Regions from separate parts of the Caloramator sp. E03 genome, predicted to be linked through region 2. Evidence: a T-box and tRNA genes for the amino acid it is inferred to sense, from the RefSeq annotation. Region 2 holds a T-box; the other holds one or more tRNA genes.
The links. The T-box of region 2 lies ahead of cysS (cysteine--tRNA ligase). A T-box ahead of a tRNA ligase gene usually reads a tRNA of that ligase, here a tRNA-Cys.
Positions count from the first base shown of each region.

Region 1 (10,957 bases), 1.0 Mb from region 2:
CTGAAACTCGTAGAGTTCACGACTATAGAATTCAACGTGTTAAACATCTTCCTTTTTTCTTAAAACCTACGGTTCTTATTATTAAAAAACGTAGGTATCGTTGTAATGTTTGTGGTAAGAGATTCTATGAAAGTATTGAATTTCTTCCTCGATATCATAGAATCACCAATCTTCTATCTCTGTATGTAATTAATGAACTTGCTAATACTTGTAGTATGTCAAGTGTTGCTAAAAAAGTTAACTTATCTGTTGATACTATAAAACGCATTTTCAATAATGTGTCTTATTCTGCTGCTACTACTTTACCTAAAATTATTGCTATTGATGAATTTAAAGGTAATTCTGGTGGTGCTAAATATCATTGTTCTATCGTTGACCCTGTTAATAGAAAAATTATTGATATTATTAAAGATAGACAGTTTCACGTCCTATCGGACTACTTTAAAAAAATTAAAAATCGCGATAGTGTTGAATATTTTATTTGTGATATGTGGCAACCTTATATTGATTTAGCTAAAACTTACTTTAAAAATGCTATTATTGTTATTGATAAATTCCATTATATTAGGCACGCTATGTGGGCTGTAGAAGCAGTTAGAAAACGTGTTCAAAAAGAGCTATCTGTTAAATTAAGAAAATACTTTAAAAGAAGCAAAAAACTTATTCTTAAAAGATTTGACTTACTTGATGAAGATTCAAAGTTCGCATTACAAGTTATGTTTTCTTACAATAGCGATTTAGCTATTGCTCATACCTTAAAAGAAAAACTATTAAAAATAATTGATACTACCTCTTCTTCTAAAGAAGCTCGTACTTTATTAAAGGAATGGATTAAGTTTGCACAAAGTAGCGGCCTTAAAGAATTTGAAAGATGTGCTAATACTTATATCAGGTATTTTAATGAAATAGTGAATTCTTTTGATATACCATATACAAATGCTTGCACTGAAGGCTTTAATAACAAAATTAAAGTTATTAAAAGAAATGCCTTCGGCTTCAAAAACTTTGATAGGTTTAGAAATAGAATTCTTCATTGCTGTAATTAAAGTAAATTATAATACCAAATTTTAGAAAACCAACTCACGTTGGTCTTTTTGTCCTGCAATTTTTGTGGGATACTCTCCCCAATCTAACTTATCTTTCTAAAATAACTCTCAAACAAGATAGGACAGGCATTCTAATCGAATACCCGCCCCAACAATTGACAAAGAGCCGAAAGAAAAATAAAAATCACAAAAAACTTTAAAGCCTGTAACCTTTGAGATTACAGGCTTTTCTTTGGAGGCGCCACCCAGATTTGAACTGGGGAATAAAGGTTTTGCAGACCTCTGCCTTACCGCTTGGCTATGGCGCCATATATGGAGCGGAAGACGGGACTCGAACCCGCGACGTTCACCTTGGCAAGGTGACGCTCTACCAACTGAGCCACTCCCGCATAGATGGTGGCCAGAGCCGGAATCGAACCAGCGACACGAGGATTTTCAGTCCACTGCTCTACCGACTGAGCTATCTGGCCATGTTGGCGACCCAGAAGGGGCTCGAACCCTCGACCTCCGGCGTGACAGGCCGGCACTCTAACCAACTGAGCTACTGGGCCGCAAGTGGTGGGAACAATAGGGCTCGAACCTATGACCCTCTGCTTGTAAGGCAGATGCTCTCCCAGCTGAGCTATGCTCCCAAATTCTTGTGACGATTATTATTGTACCATGCATACTCTACTTTGTCAACCGCAAACTTCTTTTTTTATTTTAACAAGCTTTGCAGCGAACAATTAATATAATAGCTTATAATCTTACTTATGTCAACATCTTTTTAATAAATCTTTTAAAAAACTTTGTGCCCAATAATTATTGGGCACATTCAATAAGCTTTTCTATTTCATCTTCACTAAAGACATATCTTTCATTGCAAAAATGACACTGCATTTCAATTTTTTTATCTTCATTCTTTATTTTAATAAGCTCATCCTTCCCAAGGGCAATTAGAGCCTTTTCAACCCTTTCCTTTGAACAGTCACATATATAGTCAACTTCGATTTTCTCATATATTTTAAGATCCATATCATCAAATAACATGTTTAATATATCCTCTCCACTTTTACCTTCTGCAATAAGCTTTGATAAAGGTGGTATTTCATGAAGCCTAAAGGTTATTATATCCCCAAGCATCTCATTGGCACCAGGAAGCATTTGAATTAATATACCTCCTGCTGCTTTAATAGTTGTATCAGTATCGACAAGAACCCCAAGCACTACTGCAGATGGTACCTGCTCTGATACTGCAAAGTAATATGCAAGATCCTCAGCTATTTCCCCAGTCTGAATAGGCACCTGACCAACATAAGGCTCTTTTAGCCCCATATCCTTAACTACTGTAAGCATTCCATTTTTCCCAACAGCCCCTCCAACATCTAATTTTCCTTTTAAGTTAAGCGGTAAGTCAATTGAAGGGTTTGAAATATATCCTTTTACATTACCTTTTGAATTAGAACAAACTACAAGGTTTCCAGTAGGGCCTCCCCCATTCATTGTTATAGTTAAATTATCTTTTTCACCCTTTAACATTACTCCCATAATTGAACCAGCTGTTAATAGCCTTCCTAAAGCTGCTGAAGTTGTTGGACTTAAATTATGAATTTTTCTTGCTTTTTCAACAATATCAGTTGAATGTACCATAAAAACTCTAATATCACCATTTGAAACAGTAGCTCTTAAAAGATATCCCATATTATTCCTCCTTTTTGGCAATGATAACTGCTCTTAAACTGTCATTTTTAATATCTGACAGGGTATAATCATCAAAGATTTTAATATCCTTAAATCCTATTATTGAGAGATAATGCATAATTTTATCAACTTCATAAGCTTTTTGAATATGTCTTTCATCAAATCTTTTATATAAAGCTCCTTCCTTTATAAAAAAGGTTATATACATTTCTAGTATATCCCCATCTAAATAGTTATCCCAAATATAACAAAGCTTTTCCTCATTAAGTGTAAAAGTATTATTAGCTATTATATTTTTAAGCTTATATGAAGTACTTATATCAAATAAGAAATACCCATTGGGCATTAGGTGTTTATACACATTATTAAAGCTTTTTATTATATCATCATCTTCTATTACATAATTATAGCCATCACAAAAGCAAAATATATAATCAAATTTTTTATCTATATTAAAACTTCTTATGTCCTGCTTTAAAAAATTTATCTTCTGCCTGTTTATCCTTGCCTTCTCCTCAGCTATAGATAACATATCTTCTGATATATCAAAGGCTGTAATATTACATCCTTTCTCTTTAAGACGTAAAGTCATATTTCCAGTGCCACAGGCAAGTTCAAGTATATTTTTATTTTTTAGACTCCAACTAAAATAGTTTTCAACAAATCTCATCCATTTATCATAATCAATATCAATCATATCATCATATATCTTTGACAATGCTGTATATTGTTCCATATATGTCCCACCTTAAATAATTAATTTGTTTCTTTATATATTATAACGTATAATTTAATATAGAGTAGATATAAGGAGGTTAAATTTTATGCTTTACCCACTCTTTTTTGAGCCAATATATAAAAATGTTATTTGGGGAGGAAGAAATTTAGAAAGATTATTCAATCGTTCACTACCTGAAGGAAATATAGGAGAAAGTTGGGAGATTTGCTGCCACAAAAACGGTACAAGCATAGTATCACAGGGACCATTAAAAGGCTATAGCCTAAAAAATCTTATAGAAAAATACGGCAAGGAATTGCTTGGAAGCAAAGTATCTAATCATTCAACCTTTCCTCTTTTAATAAAACTAATTGATGCAAAGGACAAACTATCTATTCAGGTTCACCCTGATGATAAATACGCTATGGAAAATGAAGGCGAAATGGGAAAAACAGAAATGTGGTATATAATTGATGCAAAGGAAGATGCAAAACTTATATATGGAGTTAAAAAAGGAGTTAATAAATATGATTTTAAAAATGCAATAACTGAAGGTAAACTCGAAGAATATGTAAATTATGTAAATGTAAAAAAAGGAGATGTTGTATTTATACCTACAGGTACAATACATGCAATACTTGAAGGTATAGTAATAGCTGAGATACAACAAAACAGCGATACTACATATAGAGTTTATGATTTTAATAGGGTTGACTCAAAAGGAAATCACAGAGAACTTCATATTGAAAAAGCCCTTGATGTTATAAACTTTGACTTTCAAGGAACAATAAACAAGCCAAAGACAATATTTTTTGATAAATACAGCATAGAAAATATAGCAAAATGTGAATATTTTTCAGTAGATAAAATAAAAGTTAATGAAATTTATGAGGATATATGCAATGGCTTTACATTCCATGCATATTTATCCATAGAAGGTGAAGGGGAACTTCTACATAATGGTTTAAGCTACAAAATTCCTTTAGGCTGTAGTTTTCTAATACCTGCTTATGCTGGGGAATATAAAATAAAGGGAGATATCACTCTTTTAAAATCCTATTTATAGTCTATTTTTTATTCCATACTCTACCACACTCCCTGTTCTTTTGAGTCATAATTCCACCTATTCTTCCTGTTTCTTCTGCCGTTAACCCACTCCATCCATATTTTTTAACTTTTTCAGAAAGTCCAAGTTCCTCAGCTATCTCATATTTTATTTTTTCTCTTTCCTTCTCTTCTTCCGTAAGTTCTTTTTTAGCTTTTATTTTTGCCTTTACTATTTTTTTAAAAGGAGTTGACATTAAAATACCTCCTCTCTTTATTTTTATTATTACAACAACGATAATTTTTATGTACAAATATTTTTGCATAGAAGTAATTTTTATATTATATTTTGCATAAATATAATGTTTTGAATCTTTATTTCTTTTTTAAATATGTTATAATACTTTTTAATAATCATAAAACATAAAATAAATTGAAGACTTTATAAGGAGGTATATTATGGGAATTAAACTTGCTGTTGTTGGTGCAACTGGAATGGTAGGAAGAAAATTCCTTGAAGTACTTGAAGAAAGGAATCTTCCAATTGATAAATTCTATGTGTTTGCATCTGCAAAATCAAAAGGTACAATACTAAAGTTTCAGGGAAAAGAATATGAGGTTGAAGAATTAAAAGAAGATTCATTTGACAGGGGAATTGACATTGCGCTTTTTTCTGCAGGTGCTTCTACGAGCCTTAAATACGCTAAAATTGCAGCTTCAAAGGGTTGTGTAGTTATTGATAATAGCAGTGCATGGAGAATGGACGATACAGTTCCACTTGTTGTTCCTGAGGTTAATCCTGAAGATATAAAATGGCACAATGGAATTATTGCAAATCCAAACTGTTCAACTATTCAGGCTGTAGTAGCTTTAAAACCTCTTGATGATAAATTTGATATTAAAAGAATCGTTTATTCAACTTATCAGGCTGTTTCAGGAGCTGGAATGGGTGGCTATGAAGATCTTGTTAATGGCGTTAAGGGAATGCCTCAAAATAAGTTTCCACATCCTATAGCCTACAACGTACTTCCTCATATTGATGTATTTCTTGAAAATGGATATACTAAGGAAGAGATGAAAATGATAAATGAAACAAGAAAAATAATGCACAAAAAAGACCTTAAAATAACAGCAACGACTGTAAGAGTACCTGTTTTCTATGGACATAGTGAGTCTATAAATGTAGAATTCAATAAAGATTTTGAACTAAATGAGATATATGATGCATTAAAAAATGCCCCCGGAGTTATTATTGAAGACGATCCTTCATCAAATAAATACCCAATGCCAATAAATGCAGCTGGTAAGGATGAAGTATTCGTTGGAAGAATAAGAAGAGATGAAAGCGTAGAGAGAGGAATAAATATGTGGGTTGTAGCAGATAACATAAGAAAAGGGGCTGCAACAAACGCTGTTCAAATAGCTCAGCTTTTAATTAAGTAGTTTTTACTACCATTATTACATATTGAATCATATAATATAAATATATAATAGTTTTGAAAGGATGATTAAAATGAGCCTCTTTAAAGGGTCTGGAGTAGCTATTATAACCCCCTTTAATGAAACTGGCGTTGATTTCAAAAAACTTGAAGAACTTTTAGAGTGGCATATAAAAGAAAAGACAGATGCTATAATAGTATGTGGAACAACTGGCGAAGCTTCAACAATGAGTGAACAAGAAAGAAAGGAGACTATAAAGTTTACTGTTGATGTTGTTAAAGGTAGAGTTCCTGTTATTGCAGGAACAGGAAGCAACAATACCAAAGCTGCAGTTGAAATGAGTAAATGGGCAGATAGCATAGGAGTTGATGGCCTTTTAGTTATAACTCCTTACTACAACAAAACTACTCAAAAGGGATGTATTGAGCACTTTAAAGCTATTGCCTCTCAAGTTACAAAACCAATTATAATATATAACGTTCCTTCAAGAACTGGGCTTAATATACTTCCTGAGACATTATATGAACTATCAAAAATAGACAACATAGTTGCAGTAAAGGAAGCAAGTTCAAATATTGTACAAATCGCAGAAATTGCTCAGCTTTGTGGTGATAATCTTGATATCTATTCAGGAAATGATGATCAAATACTTCCTCTTTTATCCCTTGGTGCAAAGGGAGTAATTTCTGTTGTTGCTAATATTCTCCCAAGAGATACCCATGATCTGTGCGAAAAATACTTTGCTGGAGATATAGAAGGTTCAAGGGCACTTCAACTTAAGATGCTGCCACTTATCAAGGCTCTGTTTATAGAAACTAACCCTATCCCTGTAAAAGCTGCAATGAATCTTATGGGAATGAACGTTGGATCCTTAAGGCTGCCTCTTGTTGAAATGTCCCCAAAAGGTCTTGAAGTTCTCAAAAAAGAAATGATTGCTTACGGAATAAATATATAGGAGTGATTTGATGAGAGTTCTTCTTCATGGCTGCAATGGTAGAATGGGCCAGGTAATTACAAGATTGATTTCAGATATGAGTGATGTAAAAATTGTATGTGGTGTTGACAGCAATATTAATAAAGCTTCTAATAACTATCCTGTTTATACTTCATTAAGTGAAGTTAAAGAAGAAGTTGATGTTCTTATAGATTTTTCGAACCATTCCTGCATAAGTGATATATTAAAATATGGACTTGATAAAAAAGTTCCTCTTGTAATATGTACAACAGGATTTTCAACTGAAGAAAAGCAAAAAATAATAGATGCTTCAAAATATATACCTATATTAAACTCTGCTAATATGTCCCTTGGGGTTAACCTTATTATATCCCTTGTAAAACAAGCTGCATCAGTATTATACAAGGATTTTGACATAGAAATAGTTGAAAAGCATCATAATCAAAAACTTGACTCACCAAGTGGTACTGCACTTGCTATTGCAGATGCTATCAACGATTCACTTAATAACAAATTTGAATATAAATATGGCAGGTATGGTAAAACTGAAAAAAGGGCAAAAAATGAAATAGGCATCCATGCTGTAAGAGGTGGAGCAATAGTTGGAGAACATGACGTTATATTTGCAGGTGGAGGAGAAATAGTTGAAATATCCCATCAGGCACTTTCACGTGATGTATTTGGATATGGTGCAATAAGAGCTGCTCAATTTTTAATTAAAAAGCAGCCTGGATTTTACAGCATGAAGGATGTTATTGAAGAAGAATAACCTTTAGAAGCCCATAATACTTTAAAAATTTTAGTATTATGGGCATAATTTATAAGAAGGGATGAAAATATGGAGCACCTTATAAATAAAAGAGTAAAAGAAATAGAAATATCCGGGATAAGAAAGTTTTATAATCTCGTTTCTCAGTATAAAGATACTATATCCTTAACTATTGGTCAGCCTGATTTTCCAACACCACAACACATAAAAGATAGTACCAAGTTGGCCCTTGATAACAACAAAACTGCTTATACCCATAATGCAGGTCTTTTGGAATTAAGAACTGCTGCTAAAAAATTTATATCAAAATATAACCTTTACTATGATGAGGATGAAATAATAGTAACAAATGGGGCAAGCGAGGCAATTGATACATCGCTTAGGACAATACTCGAGGAAGGATGTGAAGTGATACTTCCTGGGCCTGTTTATCCAGGGTATGAACCAATAATAAGACTTTGTGGTGCAAAACCTGTATATGTTGATGTAAGGGATAGTAGCTTTAAATTGACAGCAAATAAGATTAAAGAAAAGTTAACATCTAATACCCGCTGCATTATTCTCCCCTATCCTTCAAATCCTACAGGTGTAGTTTTATCTAAAGATGAACTTTATGATATTGCACAGCTTATTAAGGATAAAGACATATTTATATTATCAGATGAAATCTACAGTGAGCTTGTGTATGACTATCCACATAATTCTATTGCTTCAATAGATTTTATTAAAAACAAAGCCATAGTTATAAATGGGCTTTCAAAATCCCATTCAATGACTGGCTTTAGAATTGGATTTATATTTGCTCCTTCATATATAACAAAACATGCAATTAAGGTTCATCAATATAATTCAACCTGTGCATGTACTATTAGCCAATATGCAGCTTTAGAAGCTTTAACAAATGGTGCTGATGATTCATTAGTTATGAAACTAGAGTATAAAAAAAGAAGAGACTATGTATACGAAAGATTAATTAAGATGGGTTTTGAAGTTGAAAAACCTAATGGAGCTTTTTACATATTCCCTTCAATTAGTAAATTTGGTATGTCATCCTTTGACTTTGCATTAAAGCTTCTTGAAAGCAAAAAAGTTGCTGTTGTCCCTGGAAGTGCCTTTTCAATCTATGGAGAGGGTTTCATAAGGATTTCTTATGCATATTCAATGGATGTACTTGAAGATGGACTAAACAGAATAGAACAGTTCGTAAAATCTTTATAAAATAATCATAAATTGGAGGTATAAGTATGAACAAAGGAAAAAAATATGATTTAACAAATCCATACGAAATAGCAAGATATATAAAAGAAGCAAAAAAAACTACACCAGTTAGAGCTTACATAGACGGAGATCTTAAAGGAATTAAGGATGATAAAATTGAAATATTTGGTGATAACAGTTTTTACATACTCTTTGGAGAACATGGGGATATAGATGAATTTATAAAAAATAATAAAGATAAAATCAAAAAGTTCAAAGTTGATTTTGATAGAAGAAACTCTGCAATACCTATGCTCGATATTAGAAATGTAGATGCAAGAATTGAGCCTGGAGCAATAATAAGAGAAGGAGTCACTATTGGCAAAAATGCCGTTATTATGATGGGTGCAGTAATAAATATAGGGGCTGAAATAGGTGAAGGTGCAATGATTGATATGAACGCCGTTGTTGGTGCAAGGGGCAAAATTGGGAAAAACGTACATGTTGGAGCAGGTGCTGTAATAGCAGGAGTTCTAGAACCTCCAAGCAGCGAACCTGTTGTTATTGAGGATGACGTTTTAATTGGTGCAAATGCAGTTATTCTTGAAGGTGTTAGAGTTGGTAAAGGGTCTGTTGTTGCTGCTGGTTCTGTTGTTACAGAAAACGTTGAAAGTGGAGTTGTTGTTGCAGGAACTCCTGCAAAGGTTATCAAAAGAGTTGACGAAAAAACAAAAAGTAAGACTGCAATACTTGAAGATCTAAGAAAATAAAAATAATGTTTTTACAGAAATGCTGCTAAAATAAAATTATTTTTTATTTTAGCAGCATTTTTATTAATTCTATTTTACAAATTGGCTATTATAAAGATCTGCATAGAATCCACCTTTATCGAGAAGCTCTTTATGAGTACCCTGCTCAATTATTGTTCCATGATTCATAACAAGAATTAAGTCAGCATCACGGATTGTAGAAAGTCTATGGGCAATAACAAAACTTGTACGTCCTTTCATGAGATTAGACATAGCTTTTTGTATTAAAACTTCTGTTCTTGTATCAACGTTACTTGTTGCCTCATCAAGTATCAATATTGATGGATTAGCTAAGAAAGCACGAGCTATTGTAAGTAGCTGCTTTTGTCCCTGTGAAATATTTGATGCCTCTTCATTTATAATAGTATTATACCCTTGTGGTAATGTTCTTATAAAATGATCCGCATGGGCAGCCTTTGCTGCATTAATAATTTCCTCTTCAGTTGCATTTTCTCGTCCATAAGCTATATTATCCCTTATAGTTCCATTAAACAGCCATGTATCTTGAAGAACCATACCGAAAATTTTCCTTAGATCTCCTCTTTTCATATCTCTTATGTCAATTCCATCTATTGTTATTCTTCCACCTTTAACATCGTAAAATCTCATTAAAAGATTAACCAGAGTAGTTTTCCCTGCCCCTGTTGGACCTACAATAGCAATTGTTTGCCCTGGTTTTACATGTATATTTATATCCTTCATTAAAATATCATCATCTTTATATCCAAACTTTACATGTTCAAAATTAACTTCACCAAATGGAGATTCTATAACCTTTGCATCAGTCTTTTCTGGAACTTCTTCCTCTTCATCAAGAACTTCAAAAACACGTTCTGCTGATGCAACTGTTGATTGAATAATATTAGCAATATTTGCAGTTTGAACAATCGGTTGTGTAAATTGCCTCATATACTGTATAAAAGCCTGTATATCTCCAATTTCAATTTTTCGCTTTGCAACAAAAACTCCACCTACAACACAAACTAAAACATATCCCACATTGTTTACAAAGTTTAATGCCGGCATTATAAATCCTGACATAAACTGTGCCTTCCATCCAACACTATATAATTTTTCATTTATCTCTTTAAACTTATTTATTGAATCTTCTTCTCGTCCAAAAGCCTTGACTATTTTATGCCCTGTATACATTTCTTCAACATGACCATTTAGCTCTCCAATTATCCTTTGCTGCTGTGCAAAATACTTTTGAGATTTTTTTGCAATAATAGAAGTAATTATACCAGAAGCAGGAAGTGTAACAAGAGCTATCAGCGTCATAACAGGGCTTATTGAAAG
Region 1 is NZ_CP040093.1:792,139-803,095, forward strand. Features, by position in the region: gene FDN13_RS04030 (ISL3 family transposase) at 1-1,046, shown strand, start outside; tRNA gene FDN13_RS04035 (tRNA-Cys) at 1,280-1,354, opposite strand; tRNA gene FDN13_RS04040 (tRNA-Gly) at 1,360-1,435, opposite strand; tRNA gene FDN13_RS04045 (tRNA-Phe) at 1,441-1,516, opposite strand; tRNA gene FDN13_RS04050 (tRNA-Asp) at 1,521-1,597, opposite strand; tRNA gene FDN13_RS04055 (tRNA-Val) at 1,603-1,678, opposite strand; gene hslO (Hsp33 family molecular chaperone HslO) at 1,848-2,726, opposite strand; gene FDN13_RS04065 (class I SAM-dependent DNA methyltransferase) at 2,728-3,462, opposite strand; gene FDN13_RS04070 (type I phosphomannose isomerase catalytic subunit) at 3,551-4,510, shown strand; gene FDN13_RS04075 (small, acid-soluble spore protein, alpha/beta type) at 4,512-4,745, opposite strand; gene FDN13_RS04080 (aspartate-semialdehyde dehydrogenase) at 4,948-5,931, shown strand; gene dapA (4-hydroxy-tetrahydrodipicolinate synthase) at 6,002-6,883, shown strand; gene dapB (4-hydroxy-tetrahydrodipicolinate reductase) at 6,891-7,652, shown strand; gene FDN13_RS04095 (aminotransferase A) at 7,722-8,870, shown strand; gene dapD (2,3,4,5-tetrahydropyridine-2,6-dicarboxylate N-acetyltransferase) at 8,897-9,619, shown strand; gene FDN13_RS04105 (ABC transporter ATP-binding protein) at 9,689-10,957, opposite strand, start outside.
Region 1: it has a tRNA-Cys gene. The T-box ahead of cysS (cysteine--tRNA ligase) is inferred to sense a tRNA for this amino acid. The anticodon was not compared.

Region 2 (10,957 bases):
CTGTAGACACAGAAAGGTCTTTTCGATAAAACTATCTAAAACCTCGGTAGGTTGGAATCCCGTTACGCCTTGAGGCACCTACTGTCTACAGTATGCTTTCGATTATATAGTTGTCTTGTTAATTATATCAATGCTAGGTCAATATGTCAATATTATTCAAGAACCTTAGCTGGGTTAATCTTTATCCCTGGTCCCATTGTACTTGACAATACTACACTCTTTATATACTGACCTTTTGCAGCAGCTGGTTTAGCCTTAACTACTGCTTCCATTAAAGTATGGAAGTTTTCTGCAAGCTTATCAACTCCAAAGGATCTTTTGCCAATTGGAACGTGAATTATAGCTGTTTTATCAACTCTGTATTCAACTTTACCAGCCTTTATATCTGATATTGCTTTTGCAATATCAAATGTTACTGTACCAGATTTTGGGTTTGGCATTAAGCCTTTAGGTCCAAGTATCTTACCAAGTCTACCTACTACACCCATCATGTCTGGAGTTGCAACTACTGCATCAAAACCAAACCAATTCTCATTTTGTATTTTTGCAACAAGTTCTTCTGCACCAACAAAATCTGCTCCTGCAGCTTCTGCTTCCTTTGCCTTATCTCCTTTTGCAAATACAAGTACTCTTACCTTTTTACCTGTTCCATGCGGAAGTACTACCGCACCTCTAACTTGTTGATCAGCATGTCTTGGATCAACACCAAGCCTTACAGCTAATTCAATAGTTTCATCAAATTTTGCCTTTGATGTCTGAATTGCAAGTTCTAATGCTTCTTTTGGAGAATATAATGTGTTTTTGTCAATTAGCTTTGCACTTTCAATATAATTCTTTCCTCTTTTCATTTTAAAACCTCCTTGTGGTATTAACGGTTTTTTTACCTCCCACTATCTAAGGGTAAATTATTCAGTAACTTCAATACCCATACTCCTTGCAGTTCCCTTTATCATGCTTATCGCAGCATCAAGTGAACCTGCATTAAGATCTGGCATTTTAAGTTCAGCTATTTCTTTAACCTTTGAAAGTGGAACTTTAGCAACTTTTTGCTTATTAGGTACAGCTGATCCGCTTTCAATCCCAGCAGCCTTCTTTAACAATACAGCAGCTGGAGGTGTTTTTAGTATAAAACTAAAAGATCTGTCCTGATAAACAGTAATCACTACAGGAATTATAAGCCCTGCTTGATTAGCTGTTTTAGCATTGAACTCTTTACAGAATCCCATAATGTTAACACCATGCTGACCAAGTGCTGGACCTACTGGTGGTGCTGGTGTTGCTTTTCCTGCAGGTAACTGTAACTTAACCATACCTACTACTTTCTTAGCCATATTTTGCACCTCCTTTTACTAAATTAAGGCTTATATTTTTTCAATCTGGTTAAAATCAAGTTCTGCAGGAGTTTCCCTGCCAAACATATTAACCAGAGCCTTAATCTTTCTTTTTTCATAGTTAATTTCCAAGATTTGTCCTACAAAGTTTTCAAGTGGACCTGAAGTAATTTTTACATTTTCTCCAACTTCAACATCAATATTTACAAGAGGCTCTTTTATACCCATAAACTCAACTTCTTCGTCAGTTAATGGAACAGGTTTTGAACCAGGCCCTACAAATCCCGTTACACCCCTTGTGTTTCTTACAACATACCATGAATCATCAGTCATTATCATTTTAACAAGAACATATCCTGGAAATTTCTTTCTTTGTACTATCTTTGTTTTATCGTTTTTAGTTTCAACGACTTCTTCCATAGGAACTTGCACATCAAATATAAGGTTCTGCAAGTTTCTATTTTCTATAGTTTTTTCTAAATTAGCTTTTACTTTATTCTCATAACCTGAATAGGTATGAACTACATACCATCTTGCTTTTTCTGCCATAATCCAAGGGACAGATATTGTCCCTCCCTCCTTTTATTTAAGGTAATTCAATATAGTTTTTAAAGCAAGCCCAAAAACTGAATCATAAAGCCAAATTATAAGGATAAATATAGCAAGAGTAACAAAAACAACCTCTGTTGTCTTTTTTACTTCATCCTTAGTTGGCCATGTAATCTTCTTAAATTCTGCTTTAACATCTCTATAAAATTTAACAACTGAACTAACATTTTTGTTCACATTGCTAACATTAGTATTAGCGGACATACTTTCACATCCTTAATTAAATTTATTTTGTTTCTTTATGCAATGTGTGCTTTTTGCAGAATTTACAATACTTTTGAAGTTCTATTCTGTCTGGATCATTCTTTTTATTCTTAGTTGTGTTGTAATTTCTTTGTTTGCATTCTGTACAAGCAAGTGTTATCTTTACTCTCATGTTTAACACCTCCTAATATTGCAGTAATAGAATCTGCAAATATGAACTCAATTCAATCTATCACAAGTATAGCTTATTGTCAACACTAAATTATTTTGTATAATAAGCGAAAAATATACAATTAATTTCTTGTTATATCCAGATTTATCTTACTTTAAAAAGGACCGGGTTTACACCCAGTCCTAACAATTATTTCTACTCAAGAATCTTAGAAACAACGCCAGAACCTACTGTTCTTCCGCCTTCTCTTATAGCGAATCTTAAACCTTCCATCATAGCAACTGGTGTTATAAGTTCAACTTCCATTGTTATGTGGTCTCCAGGCATTACCATCTCTGTTCCTTCTGGAAGCTTTATTGATCCTGTAACGTCTGTTGTTCTGAAGTAGAACTGTGGTCTGTATCCATTGAAGAATGGTGTATGTCTTCCACCTTCTTCTTTCTTTAATACGTATACCTGTCCTTCGAATTTCTTATGTGGATGTATTGAACCTGGTTTTGCTAAAACCTGTCCTCTTTCTATTTCATCCCTTGTTACTCCTCTTAAGAGTGCTCCTATGTTGTCTCCTGCTTCTGCTTGGTCAAGTATCTTTCTGAACATTTCTACTCCTGTTACTACTGTCTTCTTCTTCTCTTCTGTAAGTCCTACTATTTCTACTTCGTCTCCTACCTTTAATACTCCGCTTTCTACTCTTCCTGTTGCAACTGTTCCTCTTCCTGTTATTGTGAATACATCTTCTACTGGCATTAAGAATGGCTTATCCTTTTGTCTTTCTGGTGTTGGAATGTAGCTATCTACTGTGTCCATAAGCTGTAATATCTTTCCACACCATTCACATTCTCTCTTTCCACATCCACATTCAAGTGCCTTTAATGCTGATCCTACTACTATTGGAGTATCATCTCCTGGAAATTCATATTCATTAAGAAGATCTCTTAATTCCATTTCAACAAGTTCTATAAGTTCTGGGTCATCTACCATATCTGCCTTGTTCATGAATACTACTATATATGGTACCCCTACCTGTCTTGCAAGTAGTATGTGCTCTCTTGTCTGTGGCATTGGACCATCTGCTGCACTAACTACAAGTATTGCTCCGTCCATCTGTGCTGCCCCTGTTATCATGTTCTTTACGTAGTCTGCGTGTCCTGGACAGTCAACGTGTGCATAGTGTCTTGTATCTGTTTCGTATTCTACGTGTGCTGTGTTTATTGTTATTCCTCTTTCTCTTTCTTCTGGTGCCTTATCTATTTCGTCATATTTCATTACTTTTGCTTTTCCATAAGTTGATAATACTAATGTTATTGCTGCTGTTAATGTTGTCTTACCATGGTCTACGTGTCCTATTGTCCCTATGTTTACGTGTGGCTTCGTCCTGGTAAAATGCTCCTTTGCCATTTTTATATTCCTCCTTATCTTATCTTTACCTTAAAGTACTTGATATTATTTAAGCGGTATTACACCACTTAATAAACTTATCCCGGCGTTTCATATAAAATAATGGAGCCCATGACCGGGATTGAACCGGTGACCTCCACCTTACCAAGGTGACGCTCTGCCTACTGAGCTACGTGGGCAAAAAAATATTTAAGTACCATCGATTATTTATTCTACACTGCTTAAAGCAATATGTCAATATCCAATTAATTGCAATCTATTCATTTTCTTTTAAGTATTTCTCAAGTTTTCTTTTAACTCTTTGAAGTGCATTATCGATGGACTTTGCATGCCTATCAAGACCACAAGCAATCTCTTGATAGGATTTTCCTTCCAAGTAATAAAATAATACTTCCATTTCTAAGTCGCTTAATATCTCTGTTATCTTTTTTTCTATCTTTATTCTCTCTTCACGGCTTATAATAAGCTCCTCAGGATCTGAAACACCAACAGTTGATAAAACATCCATTAAAGTTCTATCTGACTCTTCATCATATATAGGTTTATTCAAAGATATGTAGCTATTTAAAGGAATATGTTTTTGACGCGTAGCTGTCTTTATTGCTGTAATTATCTGTCTTGTTATACAAAGTTCAGCAAAAGCCCTGAAGGATGTAAGCTTATCAGGTTTAAAATCTCTGATTGCTTTATATAAACCTATCATTCCTTCTTGATATATGTCATCCTTATCTGCTCCTATCAAAAAATAGGACTTTGCTTTAGCCTTAACATAATTCTTATATTTATTTATTAAATATTCTTCTGCTTTAGAATCACCATTCCTTGCATGAATTACAATTTCTTCATCAAGCATAGAAGAATACTCCCAATTAGCTCTATCAACATCAGAGTCGGCTTTCATATAATCCCCCCCAACAGATTTAACCCCGCATTTGTAATTATATATTTTAGCCCTTCTAAAGTCAAGTATTTTAAAGGTTTCTCCGCATTTTTTCAAGTTTTTCCAATACATCTTTATTTATGTTATTTTCCAGTTTATTTATTTTCTCAACATAAGATATCTCTATTCTTTCTTTTATTCGTCTATTTATATTTTGTATCTCCGATAGAAATTCATTAGGGGTTATTCTAATGCCTCCCATTTGAAGTACAATTCTCTGTTCAAGATAATCAGATGATACCACGGCAACTTCTCCTTTTTTTGCTAAAATAGAAACATTTCTTTCTATATAACAATCTGCAGATTCTAATTCCTTTGTATATACTACTTCAACGTTCTTATGCACTTCGTGCTTTTCAAAACTACCTTTAACAAAATGAGCATCAAAAACAACTATAATATTAACCCCTTTAAAAGCTGCATAATCATGAAGCATTTCAATTAGCTTTATTCTTGCTTCCTCGAGGCTTTCGTCCTTTAAATCCTTAAGCTCTTTCCATGAATTTATAACATTATATCCATCAACAAGCACATATTTATTCACTTTTTATGCCCCTTTGCCTTAATACCTCATACATTATTATTCCTGCAGCAACAGAGGCATTGAAAGAATTTATCTGTCCTTTAATAGGAATACTTACTATAATATCACAATTCTCTCTAACAAGCCTCGATATACCTTTGCCTTCACTCCCTATCACTATTGCAACAGGACCTTTAAGGTCTGTTTTATAACATACTTGACCATTTACATCTGTTCCTATTATCCATAATCCTTTATCCTTAAGCTCTCTTAAAGTCTGATTTATATTTGTAACCTTTGCAATTTTTGTATATTCAATTGCACCTGCTGAAGCCTTTGCTACACTTGCAGTGATAAGTGCAGATCTTCTTTTAGGTACTATAACTCCATGCACGCCACAGGCATTTGCACTTCTAATTATTGATCCCATATTATATGGATCTTCTATTTCATCAAGTATTATAATAAAAGGGTCTTCATTTTTAATTTTTGCAAAGCTTAAAATATCATCTATAGTAGAATATTCATAAGAGGATACTAAGGCAACTACTCCTTGATGATTTTGCATACCTGATAGCTCATCAAGTTTTTTTCTGTCCACTTCACTAACTACAAAACCTTTTCCTTTTGCCATCGATATTATCATTTTTAAAGAGCCTTCAGGATCTTTTAATACAAATAGTTTTTCTATGTTTCTCCCTGATTTTATAGCTTCAATTACAGGATTTCTGCCAAATATTATGTTTTCATTATTTTCATTTTGTTTTATAATGTTTTTTTTCCTTTGCTGTTTTATGTCCTTCATTTTTCAACCTCTTTTCTTATAATTTATTGTATCTTTCTCTAACTTCAATCATTTTTCCACAGGACATTGCTCCTTCAGGGCATAAGCCATTAAGGCAAGATGGCCCTGCGTTTTTAAAAATTGTAGGAGCAATTTTCTTAACCTCTTTTAACATCTCCTCTGCCAAAGCTCTAATCTCCCATTGAGCTCTTTGGCAGCATCTATGCTTAAAGAAATTCAAAAGAGACCTCGCGTTCATTGTAAATACTATCTTAGTTTCACAAGAATTAGGGAAAACATATCTTGCATCCTCAATAGCCATCTTTTCTGCAGCTTTTTTAGCCTTCTTATCATCATATCCAAGCTTTAAAAACTTTTCATAATGTTTATTATAAAGAATATGTGAAAGTTCATTATAAATTTTTTGATCTCTCTCCATAGCTTCAATAAATAATTTTTTAGCCTCTGGTATCTCTTCAATTGAAGGAGGTATTATATATTCAAACTGCTCAAGTTTAACATATCTTTGACTTTGTTGTGAATAGGATGCTATTCTATGCCTTACAAGCTGATGAGAAAGAGTCCTTGATACTCCCTCAGCTGCAAAGGTAAAACTTATATGCTCAATTGGAGATTCATGTCCTAAATTCATAAGCATATTTAAAAAACTATTTATATTATTTTCATTTAAGTTATCCATTATATCATCAATTCCAACAGGGCTGTAGCAGAGCTTTGCAGCAGAGGCAACAATTTTTTCTGGCTGTGGCGTATGTGCAATTATTTTAACCTTTAATTTAGTTTCCATTAAATCACTCCTTTTCATCAATAAAAATATTATAACATAAAAAGTGTTAAGTAATTTAGCCTCAAATTCTTTATAAACATATTATAAAATTTAAAAAATAGATTTTCACTTAAATATAACCCCCATAAATCTTAGTAACAAGTAAGGCTTCACTCACAAAAGACCTGTACTTGCTTTAAGAGATTTATGGGGGTTAATGCTCTATAATGTTAGTGATACTTTTTAAGATAAAAAATATATTAAGTAACTAAATCACTTAGCCCCTTCTAAAATCATATTCATTATTTCATCTATCCTATCATATCTTTTCAAAAGATATAAATACCCTATCAAAGCCTCAAGAGCCGTTGCCCTTTTATAGTCTATTATACTAGCATTTTTAGGCACATGATATGTCTTAGTATTCCTTCCTCGTCTTATTATATTTTTTTCCTCTTCAGTTAATTTATCATAGATTGTTTCAAGTATATCTGACTGTGAAGAAGCTTTAACGTATTTTATAGACTCCCTATGAAGAGCAAAAGATGTTTTACCGCCTTTACTTATTATATAGCTTCTTACATAAACTTCATATACAGAATCACCTATATAAGCCCAAACAAGAGGATTCATCATTCTAACATCTTTTTCATTAAAGGATAGTTTTTTAATGTAATCAAACATTTAATAACCTCTTTCTATATCTTCTTCCATCTAACTCCTGACGGTGTATCTTCCAATATAATTCCCATAGCCTTAAGATCATCTCTTATTTTATCTGCTAAAGCATAATTTTTAGCCTTCCTTGCTGCCTGTCTCTCTTCTATTAACCTTTGGATTTCATTTTCAAGGTTTCCTCTAACATCCCTTTGAAGTATTCCAAGAGGACCTCCAAGCTCCCTTATAAGGCTTAATGAATCTTTTGCAACTTCTTTTGAACTCTTTTCATTAATATTACTATTTATATCTCTCACCATATCAAATATAACAGATATTCCGTCAGCAGTATTAAAATCATCATCCATAACCTCAATATATCTATCTTTATATCCATATAGTTTATTTAAAAATGCTTTTTCTTCATCATTTAATTCTCTTTCCTCTGCAGTTTCAATTATATGTTCAAGATTTCCAATTGTATTATATAGCCTATCCAAAGCAGCCTTTGCTTGATCAAGTAGGTCAATACTAAAATTAATTGGATTTCTATAATGCCCTGAAAGCATAAACAACCTTACAACTTCACTATCATATTTTTCAAGGATTTCTCTTGCTGTAAAAAAGTTATTTAGAGATTTAGACATCTTTTGATTGTTTACATTTAAAAATGCACAATGCATCCAATACCTTGCAAATGGTTTACCATTTCTTGCTTCACTTTGTGCTATTTCATTTTCATGATGAGGGAATGTCAGGTCAACCCCTCCTCCATGTATATCTATTGTTTCTCCAAGAAGTGTTGATGCCATAGTTGAACACTCTATATGCCATCCTGGGCGTCCTAATCCCCATGGACTTTCCCAAGCTGGTTCCCCAGGCTTTTGAGCTTTCCAAAGTGCAAAATCCATTGGATCCTTTTTTCTTTCATCCACATCTATCCTTGCTCCTGCTTCAAGATCCTCAAGGTTTTGATGTGAGAGTTTTCCATATTCTTTAAACTTTTTAGTTTCAAAATAAACATCTCCATCAACTACATAAGCAAATCCTTTATCTACTAAATCCTTTATAAATTTTATTATTTCATCAATAAATTCAGTTGCCCTTGGATTTACTGTAGCTCTTTTAATGTTTAAATCATCAGCATCTTTATAATATTCATTAATATATTTTTCTGCTATATCCTTTACTGTAGTCCCTTCTTCATTTGCTCTTTTAATCATCTTATCATCAATGTCTGTAAAGTTTTGAACAAATTTAACATTATAACCCCTATATTCAAAATATCTTCTTATTGTATCGAACACAATAAAGGTTCTTGCATTTCCAATATGAAAAAAGTTATATACTGTTGGTCCACAAACATACATTTTAACTTCATTTGGAGTAATAGGTACAAACTCTTCCTTTTGCCTTTTAAGGGAATTAAAAATTTTTATCATTATAATTCTCCTTTCTTATTTTATCTATACAATATTCATAAAACAAAAACCCTTCATCCGTAAGGGACGAAAGGTTATTCCGCGGTTCCACCCTAATTAGGCTAAGACCTCTCTTTAAGATATAACGGTAATCCGTTTCCACAGTAACCCATGGAAATGCTCCAGAACGCATCTTCAAGGGTATTTATTAAAGCTGCTTTCAGCCCATGGCAGCTTCTCTCTAAAATAAAATCCCCTCTACTTCTTTCCTTCATTGCATCTTTTTTAAATTATTATAACAAATTTTTCTTTGTATATTCAATCCTTTTTAATACTTTATCTTTCCCAAGGAGTTCTATTATATTAACAAGCTCAGCACCATGAATCTGACCTGTAAGAGCAACTCTAACAGGCATAAAAAGAGATTTACCCTTTGCACCTGTACGGTTTTTTAGTTCCTTAAAAATATTTTGTATAAATTCATTATCAAACTTATCTGATGTCTTTACTATATCATAAAGTTCATCTAAAAGTCTTCCAACATGGTCCTGCTTTAAAACTGTCGCTGCTTCTTCATCTTCAAATTTTACTTCATCATTAAATAAAATTGAAGCATGCTCTACTATTTCGGACAAATATGAAATTCTTTCTCTAAATGTTAGTACAAGTAGTGTAATCCAATCTCTATTTCTTTTAGCAAATTCATCAGTTATATATCCCGCATTCACAAGATATGGAATAGAAAGATCTACTATCCTATCAATAGGACTTTTTCTTATATATATACCATTAATATGATTTAGCTTATCTATATCAAATACCGCAGGATTCTTAACAACCCTATCCAAGGAGAACTTTTCACAAAGCTCCTCCAAGCTAAAAATCTCTTCATCGCCTTCAGGAGACCAACCTAAAAGCACAAGAAAATTTATAAGTGCTTCTGGAAGATAACCTGCATCCCTATACTGTTCAACCCATGTAGAACCATGCCTTTTACTCATTTTTGTCCTATCCTTACCAAGTATCAAGGATACATGTGCAAACTTTGGCATATCAAAACCTAAAGCCTTATATATAAGTATCTGCCTTGGTGTATTAGAAAGATGTTCTTCTCCCCTTATTACAGTAGTAATTTCCATAAGGTGGTCGTCTATAACAACAGCAAAATTATATACAGGAATTCCATCAGATTTAACTATTATAAAATCCCCTATATCATTAGTATTAAACTCTACTCTGCCTCTTACTATATCATCTATGATAATAGGTTCATTATCTGGAACCCTAAACCTTACTACAGGTTTTATACCTTTAGCTTCAAGCTTTTTTCTCTCTTCATCAGTTAAATTTCTGCATCTTCCTGAGTACTTTGGCGTTTCACCTTTTTTGAGAGCCTCTTGCCTTTCAGCTTCAATTTCTTCCTCACTACAATAACAATAATAAGCCTTTCCTTCTTCAATAAGTTTTTTTACAAATGGTTCATAGATAAAATTTCTTTCTGTTGAGCGATAGGGACCATGAGGACCTCCAACTTCAATTCCTTCATCCCAATTTATTCCAAACCATTTCAAGCCTTCTATAATAGCCTTTTCTGATTCTGCAGTTGAACGATTTAAATCAGTATCCTCAATTCTGAGTATAAATTTTCCTCCTGAGTGTTTTGCATAAAGGTAGTTAAAAAGAGCCGTTCTAGCTCCACCTATATGTAAATGCCCTGTTGGACTTGGAGCAAATCTTACTCTCTCCATCTTGCACCTCCTAAATATTATTCCTTTTAAATTGTATAATGAAAAAAATTCTATTTCAACAAAAAGGCTTCAATTTCGCCATAAAAGTCTTCAATTTTTACATCCTTTGATGCATTCTCATTTCTAAATTTTAGTTCAACAAATCCGTCATTTATCTTCTTGCCTATTGTTATTCTTACTGGTATTCCCAAAAGGTCGGCATCATTAAATTTAACTCCTGCTCTCTCATCCCTATCGTCTAATAAAACATCCATGCCTTTTTCCTTTAACTTGTTGTATATTTCATGCGCAACTTTAACTTGAAGTTCATCTTTAACTGAAACTGGTACAATCACAACTTCAAAGGGAGCAATTTCAAAAGGCCATATAATACCTTTATCATC
Region 2 is NZ_CP040093.1:1,822,061-1,833,017, reverse strand. Features, by position in the region: ribosomal protein L10 leader region at 1-109, opposite strand, end outside; gene rplA (50S ribosomal protein L1) at 153-848, opposite strand; gene rplK (50S ribosomal protein L11) at 906-1,331, opposite strand; gene nusG (transcription termination/antitermination protein NusG) at 1,362-1,880, opposite strand; gene secE (preprotein translocase subunit SecE) at 1,914-2,144, opposite strand; gene rpmG (50S ribosomal protein L33) at 2,167-2,316, opposite strand; gene tuf (elongation factor Tu) at 2,512-3,714, opposite strand; tRNA gene FDN13_RS08985 (tRNA-Thr) at 3,818-3,893, opposite strand; gene sigH (RNA polymerase sporulation sigma factor SigH) at 3,971-4,615, opposite strand; gene FDN13_RS08975 (NYN domain-containing protein) at 4,686-5,198, opposite strand; gene rlmB (23S rRNA (guanosine(2251)-2'-O)-methyltransferase RlmB) at 5,191-5,982, opposite strand; gene thyX (FAD-dependent thymidylate synthase) at 5,999-6,769, opposite strand; gene FDN13_RS08960 (Mini-ribonuclease 3) at 7,022-7,432, opposite strand; gene cysS (cysteine--tRNA ligase) at 7,447-8,844, opposite strand; T-box leader at 8,907-9,110, opposite strand; gene gltX (glutamate--tRNA ligase) at 9,120-10,574, opposite strand; gene proS (proline--tRNA ligase) at 10,625-10,957, opposite strand, start outside.